Regions from separate parts of the Bradyrhizobium sp. 27S5 genome, predicted to be linked through region 1. Evidence: predicted binding sites of a transcription regulator. Region 1 holds the regulator's gene; each other region holds the start of a gene.

Evidence for each region. Region 1 encodes LexA, which represses DNA repair genes until DNA is damaged. Its sites were predicted from a motif close to TGTTCNNNNTGTGTTCNG; they were not measured.
Region 2: the regulator LexA is predicted to act here: its motif matches at 1,642-1,659, upstream of dinB (DNA polymerase IV).
Region 3: the regulator LexA is predicted to act here: its motif matches at 1,545-1,562, upstream of WDM24_RS34060 (ribonuclease T2 family protein).

Annotation. Positions count from the first base shown of each region.
Region 1 is NZ_CP147714.1:4,703,207-4,706,480, reverse strand. It holds gene WDM24_RS22035 (hypothetical protein) at 96-323, opposite strand; gene WDM24_RS22030 (hypothetical protein) at 486-914, opposite strand; gene lexA (transcriptional repressor LexA) at 1,257-1,961, opposite strand; gene glp (gephyrin-like molybdotransferase Glp) at 2,194-3,274, opposite strand, start outside.
Region 2 is NZ_CP147714.1:3,369,894-3,373,167, reverse strand. It holds gene WDM24_RS15495 (hypothetical protein) at 10-219, opposite strand; gene dinB (DNA polymerase IV) at 332-1,579, opposite strand; gene WDM24_RS15485 (hypothetical protein) at 1,805-2,071, shown strand; gene WDM24_RS15480 (hypothetical protein) at 2,312-3,274, shown strand, end outside.
Region 3 is NZ_CP147714.1:7,220,916-7,224,189, forward strand. It holds gene WDM24_RS34045 (DUF3617 domain-containing protein) at 1-488, opposite strand, end outside; gene WDM24_RS34050 (hypothetical protein) at 533-832, opposite strand; gene WDM24_RS34055 (hypothetical protein) at 997-1,491, shown strand; gene WDM24_RS34060 (ribonuclease T2 family protein) at 1,606-2,292, shown strand; gene WDM24_RS34065 (23S rRNA (adenine(2030)-N(6))-methyltransferase RlmJ) at 2,597-3,274, shown strand, end outside.

The DNA of each region.
Region 1 (3,274 bases):
GTTTTGGTTCTGATTTAATCAGAACCAAAACTCTAGTTTCTTGTTTTCACGCGTTTTCTTCACGCGAACCGGTGTCCACTTCGCTCGAAAACGCTTCAGCCGTTGCCGGGCGAGGGGCCGGTCGGCAGCTCGAACAGGCCGAGATGGTACTCGTCGGAATCGGGGCCGGCGTCGGGCTTCTTGACCAGGGTGAAGACGGCCTCGGGAAACTGCTCCCAGACCTTGAGATCATCGGCCGTCACTGTCAGCCAGCCGAACCGGAACATGTAGCGGCCCGGCTCGGTGACGCGTCCAGCCTTTTGCCATGTGACCTTGTCGACCACTGCGCAGGTTTCCGTGAGTGCACGTCCTCCGTACGCGATGATGCGCCAAGGCGCTCGCCGACGCAAATCTCCTGCTGCGCCCCGGAAGCGGAAATCCGGGGTCGCTCGAAATCGCCTAAGGTCATCCGCCGCCGAATGGCTCATTCCGCGGCGACGATGCGCTCAACCCAAAAACAGCGACGCGAATGCGGAGGGCCGCCGCTCCACAACCTTCGGCTTGTGCTCGACCGGCGGATGCAGTGCCGGCAATTGCAGCACGCTGACGCGCTGTCCCTCGACGAGCTGGGTCACCAGAACGTGGCTGCCGTCGGGGAATTCGACCGCGTCATGATGGCGATCGGGCACGTCGGGCTCGACTTCGTTGAACACGCCGACGCGGAAATTCATCGTCTTGGTCCAGATCCAGCGGCTGTCGTAGCGAACGTTCTCGGCGAAAGCGAGCTCGGTGCCCGGCAGCATGCAGACCGCGACAGTGGGATCGTTCTCCGAAGCAAAGCCGCGGGTCGACGTGCCGCGGAAAGTCGTGGTGATCAGCGTCTCTCCGACAATGGCGGGGCGCGATGCCACGGCGTGCAGACTATAGTCACACATCGGATGGCTCCTCTTTTCGAGGTAGCGACCCGTGCCTCTCCTTGAGGCGCAGGCCTCTACCAGAGTGGACGATAGCAAACGAGTGTCTGCTCGTTTCTGGGCGATTGTACGACTGGCCGTCGAACGCCTCAATCACAAACGCGCTACACTGCGCGAGAGGTATCAGGGCGCATCCTAGGTGGTCCGCACGTCGCACTATCTTCCAAGGAACGATCCGATCTGTTGCTCGTTCCCGGATCGGGATGACTTTTCTTCGAATCGTCATCCCGCTCCATATGTCTGTTCGAGCATGATCTTTTCGGAAAACCGCTCCGCACTTTTCCGGATCATGCTCCGCCGCCGTCAGTATTTGCGATACAGCCCGATCAGCTTGCCCTGGATGCGGACCCGGTTCGGCGGCAGGATGCGCACTTCATAGGCAGTGTTGGCCGGCTCGAGCGCGATCGATGCACCGCGGCGGCGGAAGCGCTTCAGGGTGGCTTCCTCCTCGTCGATCAGCGCCACCACGATGTCGCCGGTGTTGGCGACGTCGTTGCGCTGGATCAGCGCCATGTCGCCGTCGAGGATGCCGGCGTCGACCATGGAATCGCCGCGCACTTCCAGCGCATAGTGCTCGCCGGAGCCGAGCATGTCGGGCGGCACGCTGATGGTGTGGCTGCGGGTCTGCAGCGCCTCGATCGGCGTACCGGCCGCGATCCGGCCCATCACGGGGACGGCGACCGGACGGTTGCCGTCGTCCTCGGCGATCGGCGGCGTGCTGCTGCGCTTGCCGAGGGTGCCTTCGATGACGCTCGGCGTGAAGCCGCGGCGGCCATTGCCGCCGCCGGCCGACAGTTCGGGCAGCTTGATGACCTCGATGGCGCGGGCGCGGTTGGGCAGGCGGCGGATGAAGCCGCGCTCCTCCAGCGCAGTGATCAGGCGGTGGATACCGGACTTCGAGCGCAGGTCGAGCGCATCCTTCATCTCGTCGAAGGAGGGCGGCACGCCGGCCTCCTTCAGACGTTCATTGATGAAACGCAGAAGTTCGAACTGTTTGCGCGTGAGCATCTCGAGCATTCCCCCGGTTGATAGCGTCGTTCGATTCCGAGACTCTTCAGGTGGGGCCTTTCAGACGGGGCCTGATCTCGGGAGCGCAATGCTCCCTGGCGGCTTCCCGATTGTAGACACCAGTACTCGAAACAAATCATGAACGGACACTATATGTTCGATATGTGTTCCGCAACCACTTAATTTCCGGTGAACGCATCAGGCGGCGCGCAATCGGCAGCCCGCGAAAACCTCAGTCGGGCAGTGTGAGGATCTCGCATTCGCTGCCCTTGGCGGCGCCGGGCGCAAACGGCGGACGTACCAGAAGTGCCCGCGCCGCAGCGAGATTCCCGAGCAGCGAACTATCCTGCTGCATCACCGGCGTGGCGATCAGCGCGCCGTCCTGGCGCTCCTCGAGACGCGCGCGCAGATAGTCCTCGCGCTGGTCGTTGGCGGCGAGGTCGCGGCCGAGCAGGGCGGTCGTGCGGACATGATGGATCGTGTTCCGGCCGCTCAAAGCCCGAATCAACGGCACCAGAAACAGGAAGGCGCAGACATAGGACGACACCGGATTGCCGGGCAGGCCGATCACCCGCATGGCCCCGAGCCGGCCGTGCATCATCGGCTTGCCGGGCCGCATCGCGATCCGCCAGAACGCCATCGCGACGCCCTCTGCCTCCAGCGACTGCTTGACCAGATCGTGGTCGCCGACCGAGGCGCCGCCGGTCGTAATCAGGATGTCGGCGCCGGCCTCCCGCGCCCGGCGGATACCGGCCGTGGTCGCGGCCACCGTGTCGGCGGCCACCCCGAGATCGACGGTCTCGGCGCCTTCGGCGCGCGCCAGCGCACGCAGCGCATAGCCGTTGGAATAGACGATCTGGCCGGGGCCGGGCTGGGAGCCCGGCATCACCAGTTCGTCGCCGGTGGCGAGCACCGCGACCTTCGGGCGGCGGCGCACCGCGAGTTCCGGATAATTCATGGCGGCCGCGAGCGAGAGCGCGCGGTCGGACAGGCGGCTGCCGCCGTTGAGCAGCAGGTCGCCCTCACGGAAGTCGACGCCGGCCGGGCGGATGTGCCGTCCCGGGCTCGCTGCCTCGGTGATCGAGATGTGGTCGCCATCGACCCGGGTGTCTTCCTGGATGATGACGGCATCGGCGCCATGGGGGATGACGCCGCCGGTGAAGATCCGCACCGCTTCGCCGGCACTGAGCGTCCGCTCGAACGGCCGGCCGGCGGCGACTTCGCCGATCACCTTGAGCCGGGACTTGAGATCAGCCGCATCGGCGGCGCGCACCGCGTAGCCGTCCATGGCCGACATCGGCTCCGGCGGCTGG
Region 2 (3,274 bases), 1.3 Mb from region 1:
CCTGATCTCCTAGGTCAGCATCGAGATGATCGATTGCAGCTGATTGGACGCTGAGGTGACAAGTCCGTCGAACGACGTCTGGCCGTGAGCGGCGGCTCTCAGGATGCATTCAGCAACGGCCGCCTTGAGACCGAAAACGGATTGATCCGCAGGAACGCTGGCCATGACCGTGTCCAACGCATCGCGCATGGTCTGGATCAGTTCGGCGCTGTGCTTCATGGCTGTCCTCCGCATCCCCAGAATAGGCCGAGTGCGCGAGGTCACCACTCACAAGGGCGCGATTCCAAATTGCCTTTTGTTAATGGACTGACGAGAAAGTGAATCACGAATTCTAGAGGTCTTTCTCGGCAAGCTTGCGAAATTCATCGGGGACCGAACGAACAGCCTCCAGCGCCGCCGAACCGTATCCGATCGCGTCCCAGCCAAAGCGATCGCGGATCCTGTCGATGGCACAGTCTGCCGCCCAGCGGGCCATCCCCGGCGGACTTCCAGGGCGAAGTGCTTCATCGGCCAGTCCGAGCGGGAGGTCGAGAGCAAGATCCCAGTGTTCCTCGAGGTGCGACACCGAGATAGCCAGAAGCGAGATGATCTTCTCGCCCGGGTGGTCAGCAAGCGCAGCGCGTACCAGACTTCCGGCGAGGCGGGCGAGGATCATTGTCGTGCACACCGGCGCATCGAGCGTCATCGACCGTGTCACCGACTTCAGGTCGGCGAAACGAACGCGCACCGTCACGGTACGTCCAGGCCGGGATTTTGCCCGAAGCCGCGTGGCGACGCGGTCGGCGAGATGAAGCAGCGTTGGCCGAATGACTTGCTCGATCGCCGGCTTTCGGCCAAGCGCCGATTGTGCTCCTGCCGAGCGCGCACGGCGGTGCGGCTTGAGTTGTCGTGGATCGCGATTCCAGGCCAGGGCTGCGAGCTTCTCGCCCGCCGCGGGACCGAGCAACCTTGCCAACGACCGTTCGGACAATTTGGCAAGCTGTCCGATTGTCGAAACACCGATCGCCGCCAGCCGCGTCCGGGTGACCGGCCCCACACCCCACATCAGTTCAACCGGCAATTCGTGAAGGAATTTCAGCTCGGCGTCGGGATCAACCACGACAAGCCCGTCGGGTTTTGCGACTTGCGAGGCGACCTTTGCCAGATGCTTGGTGCGTGCGACGCCCACCGAGATCGGCAAACCGAGCTCAGTGCGTACGCGCCGCCGGATCGCCGCGGCGATCTCGGCGGGCGTTCCGAACAGGTGCGTGCAGCCGGCAACGTCGGCGAACGCCTCATCGATCGAAATGCGCTCGACGAGCGGTGTGAAATCGCCTATCACCTTGATGGCCGCATCACCCAGCCGCTGGTAGTCGCTGAAATGCCCGCCGACAAAAATGAGCTGCGGGCACAGTTCGCGCGCTTCCCGTCCCGACATGCCGCCACGCACGCCGAAGGCCTTGGCCTCGTAGGACGCGGCAAGCACAACCCCGCCCCCGACGGCGACCGGCCTGCCTCTCAGCATAGGCTCAAGCAGCTGCTCGACCGACGCGTAAAATGCATCGAGGTCGGCGTGAAGGATCGTCGCTGCCGTTGCCATCTCAAGCCGTTCACCCCGGCCCCCGACCGAAATTGGTCGACCCCAGATGCGAAGATTGGCACCAGAACAAAACAAGAACAATATGTATCCGGAATTTATGATTGTGCTGGCGTGCGGCATGACGGATGTCAGTCCGTCAATGCGCCTTGTCGATCGTTCGCGTATCGGCGCGTCTGTCGGCCTCCGTTCATTGACGGACAAGCTCTTTGGGGTTGATATCCTCAAATGAACGATCACGCTCATCAGGTGGACTTTCAGGCCACGGCCTCGCTTTACAAGTGGCCGTCTCTCAACAATGCCAAGCGAGAGGATCGGGTACCCTATATGGTCGTCAACGGGACGCTCGACCAATGCATTCGCGATTTCATGGACAAGCCTGAGAAGACGCGACACCTCTATGAGATCCGGACCAAGTCGCAGCCTCCCCTCGTCCCCGAGGTGCTGTCGCCGGAGCATGTGCTCGAGCTCTCCAGGCTGCGCGAATTTCTCTGAGGCGTGCTTCGGCCACGCGAACCTGCCCCGCCCCTCCCTAGGCGGACTTATCCGTCTGTTGCATGCTTGACGGCGGATTGTTTGCCTATGCGCGAGCCGTTACACTCGCCCGACTCTCTGACTGATGGACGTCGATGCCGGCATTGACTATCCGCTTCGACGTTCGCTGGCGCTCGCAAATCGCCCGCACGGGAGAGCAACGGCTGCGCGACCGGTTGATGAGGCATCGAGAGGCGCCGCATGAAGTTCAATCTGGCGATCCTGAGCGTGCTGGCCGCAAGGCCCGAGCAACGGATCCCACTTGAGGAGGTCAGCCGCGAGGTCAAGCGCATGATCGCAGGCGGCGATGGAGCTGCGCAGGTGAGGCGATCGTCCGAGCTGGGCGACGCTGACGTCTTCGAAGCCGGATTGGCTTCGATCAATGACGCCGGTCTGCAGATCACCGACTCCGGCCTCTCGCTATGGCACTCGCTCGAAGCTTCACGTGGCGAACGGCAGCGCATCGAGCAAGAATCCAATGAACGGCAAGAGCGCCCGGACACCGTTGTTGCCGACACGCACGATGCGCTAAGCAGTGCTGTCGTCGACCGGACCGACGACATTGATCCCGCACCCGAACCACGCGCCGATGTTCCAATCGTATTCGAGCCGGCCTTTGGCTCGATTCACGAGACGACCCGAAGCGATTCCCGGCTATCGCGACTCGTCGGATTGCTCGCCAGCAGCATGCCGAAGTTCGCTCGCCGGCGGCGTCGGCGTTCCTCGGACGGCATGGCAGATCGCAAGGCCGGCGATCGGGTTGGCGTGACAGGGTTCGCCGTCGCCTGTCTCAGCGTAATCGCGGTCGTTGCCTGCGTTGCCGCAGCGATTGCGCTCGGTCAGAGCTCCACCCTGAAGTCGGACGTTGCCACGCTGCGCCGGGAATTGGTTCCGCTGCGGGAACGGCTCGCAAGACTCGAACAGATCGAAACCGCGAAGCGCGACGCCGCCCAGCAGGAAGCCGCGCAAGACAAGGCGGAGGCAGAAAGGAAGGCGCTTGACGCCGCCGCCCAACAGGCCGCGCTCAACCTCTCGCGGGAAGAGATTCAGTTGGTCAGGGAGTACATCAAGGCGGCGCCTTCGGCCAGCGCTGGCGGGCCGCCGGTCAACGTCGGCGATCCCATCACCGGCGGAATGATTCCGCTGCCGTCATCGCTGACGGAG
Region 3 (3,274 bases), 2.5 Mb from region 1:
TTGACGTTCATCTTCATGCCGCCGGGCATGACGATGTCACCGGGCTTCTGGTCGGCCTTGCAGGCGCCAAGCCATTTCGCCTCGATGGTCATCGTGGTGTCGCGGGTGCCCGCCGCGCCGCCCTCGGAATGCGAGGTGCTCGTGACCGTGTAGGCGGAATTGAAATCGCCGACGATCTCGGCGTGGCTCTGCACCGTCATGCCGGCGACGCTGCAGACGGAATCGCTGACATAGCCGGTCGCGGTCTTCTGGATATCCTGCTTGGAGCAGACTTCCTTGGCCATCGGCGATGCCGCCGCGCTCATTTCCTTGTCGGTGGTCTCGTCGGTGCAATGCTGCATGGTGATTTCGGGCATCGGCCCGCCAGTGCGCAGCATTTTCATCTCCCAAAGACCGGCCTTGCGGGTCGGCAGGTCGACGGCACTTGCGGCGCCGGCGGACAAGACGAGGCAAACAGCCGAACCAAGCAAGGCAAGCTGTCGGGTCATGCGGTGAGCTCCCGGCTGAACGATCGGAGAATGGAGCGGCGCGCTCAGTAGAGCGTGCGCACCGGCCTCTCGGCCGCGCCGTAGGGCACCCAGCGGCAGGCAAAGGAGATATAGCCGCCCGGATTGCGCTGCACCGCAAGGAACTTCACCACCTTGCCGTAGGAGGCGCAGTGATCGACGGCAAGCTGCCGGGCGTCGGTCTGGGCTGCCAGCGTATAGGCGATGATACCGCCGGTATCATTGCCCTTGAACGGCGGCACCGGCTGCAACCAATCGGCCCGCGCCGGTACAACGGCCAGCATCCCGCAAACGGCAACCAGGCACGCGGCCAATTTCCTTCGCATCGCAGACTCCATTTCGCTTGAAGCAACATAGAGTGCGCCGGCCACCGTGAAAAGAACGAGCCGGCCGCTAGAGGTGGACTTCTCCGCAGGTGTTGCCGCGCTGCACTTGACCTTGCCGGGGCTTCGCGGCACCGTCCGCGCATCGGATCATCGGGTGGATTCCCATGCGCAACCTGTTCAACTCCCGCACTAAACTCGGCCACAAGCTTGGCCTCGGCGCCGCATTGGTGGTCGGCCTGCTGGCGTTCGGGGGTACGGCCGAGGCCGCCAATCCGTTCGAGCTGAATTTCTGGCTGTCCGGCCCGCGCTATGACGGCAATGTGGCGCCCTGCGAGAGGGCGCTGAGGGTCATCAGCGAGCAATTCCAGGAAAAGGAAGCCACTTTCTGGAATTCGCCGCTCGTGATCACCGGCTTCAACCGGATCCACGAAACCGCCTTCCGCCCCTGGCAGGCCGACAATATTCCGCGCCGCTATTGCTCGGGCGACGTGATGTTGAGCGACGGCAAGGTGCGCGGCGTACACTATTCGATCATCGAGGACGGCGGTTTTGCCGGTGTCAGCGACTCTCTCAGCCTCAGCCCGGGCGTCGAATGGTGCGTGACCGGCCTCGATCGCAACTGGGCCTACAACCCGTCCTGCAAGGCCGCCCGGCCCTGATCTCCGACCAGATTGCTGACAGCAGAAGCCGCCGCCATTCAGACGGCGGCTTTTGTTCTTGAAATGTTCCGGTGGCCTGCTAGGCTCCGGGCGGTCGAGTGAGGGGAGCGTTTGATGCCGCGGTTGGTCACAATTTCCCGATTTCTGATTTCGATTGCCTTTGTTCTATGCGGTGCGGTGGGGGCCTCGGCCCAGGATCGCCGCCAGAATGCGCCGGGTGAGTTCGATTTCTACGTATTGTCGCTGTCGTGGTCGCCTTCGTTCTGCGAGGCGGCGAGCGAGCGCGGCAACAATGGCCGCGGCACGCAGGCCCAGTGCAGCGGTCGGCCGTATTCCTTCGTGGTGCACGGCCTGTGGCCGCAATATGAGCGGGGCTTTCCGGAATACTGCCAGCGGCCCTCGCCGCGGCTCGCCCGCAACATCATGACCTCGATGCTCGACCTGATGCCGGCGCCCGGGCTGATCTACAACGAGTGGGACAAGCACGGCACCTGCTCCGGCCTCGGCGAGCGGGCCTATTTCGAAGCCATCCGCAAGGCCCGCGCCGCGGTGAAGATCCCCGAGGAATTCCTGCAATTGTCGGAGCCGAAGACGATCGCGCCCGACGAACTGGAGGCGGCGTTCATCAAGGTCAATCCGGGACTCAGCAGCTCGGCGATCGCGGTGACCTGCGACAGCAGGCGGCTCAGCGAGGTGCGGATCTGCCTCAGCAAGGACCTGCAATTCCGTTCCTGCGAGGAAACCGACCGCCGTGCCTGTCGCCGTGATCAGGTGCTGATGCCGCCGGTTCGCGGCGGCTAGCGCCTTTTCGAGCGAACTGGGTACCGGTCCACGTGAATAAAACGCGTCAAAACTGGAGGCTCATCGGTTCTGATTTCAATCAGAACCGAACATGCTCCAGCCCATCGCTTCCCGTCATTGCGAGCAACTCGCGACAAAATTGCAGGGCAATTTTGCGCTGAAGCGACGACTTGTCCGCCGCAGCCTCGGCGAAGGCGGAGGCAATCGATACTTTCTCGTGGTGAGATGGATTGCTTCCGCCTACGCTCCCCGAGCTTCGGCGGACAAGTCGCTCCCCCCGCAATGACGTGGTAATTGCTATCCCATGAACTACCGTCACGCCTTTCACGCCGGCGGCTTTGCCGATGTCATCAAGCACATCGTGCTGGTGCGCATGCTCACCTATCTGCAGGAAAAGCAGGCGCCGTTCCGCGTCATCGACACCCATGCCGGCGCCGGGCTCTATGACCTGACATCGAGCGAAGCGCAGCGCAGCGGCGAATGGCTCACCGGCATCGCGCGGCTGATGCAGGCGCGACTCTCCGACAAGGCGCTGCCGCTGATCGCGCCGTATCTCGACATCGTCAGGGCATTCAATTCGAGAGGCGAACTGAAAACCTATCCCGGTTCGCCGCTGATCGCGCGTGCGCTGCTGCGGCCGCAAGACCGCCTCACCGCCTGCGAGATCGAACCGACGGCGCGCAAGCAACTGATCGATGCGTTGCGGCGTGACGCGCAAGCGCGCGTCGTCGATCTCGATGGTTGGACGGCGCTGCCCGCATTCGTGCCGCCGAACGAGCGGCGCGGTCTGGTGCTGATCGATCCACCGTTCGAGGCAAAGGATGAGTTCGAACGACTGGCCCATGCTTTCACTGAAGCGTTCGCGAAATGGCCGACTGGCGCGTATCTTTTGTGGTACCCCGTAAAATCCCGGAGGGCCACCGACGAGCTCGCGCACAGCGTCGCTGCAGCGGCAGCAACAAGCCGGCCTGCCGGCAAATGC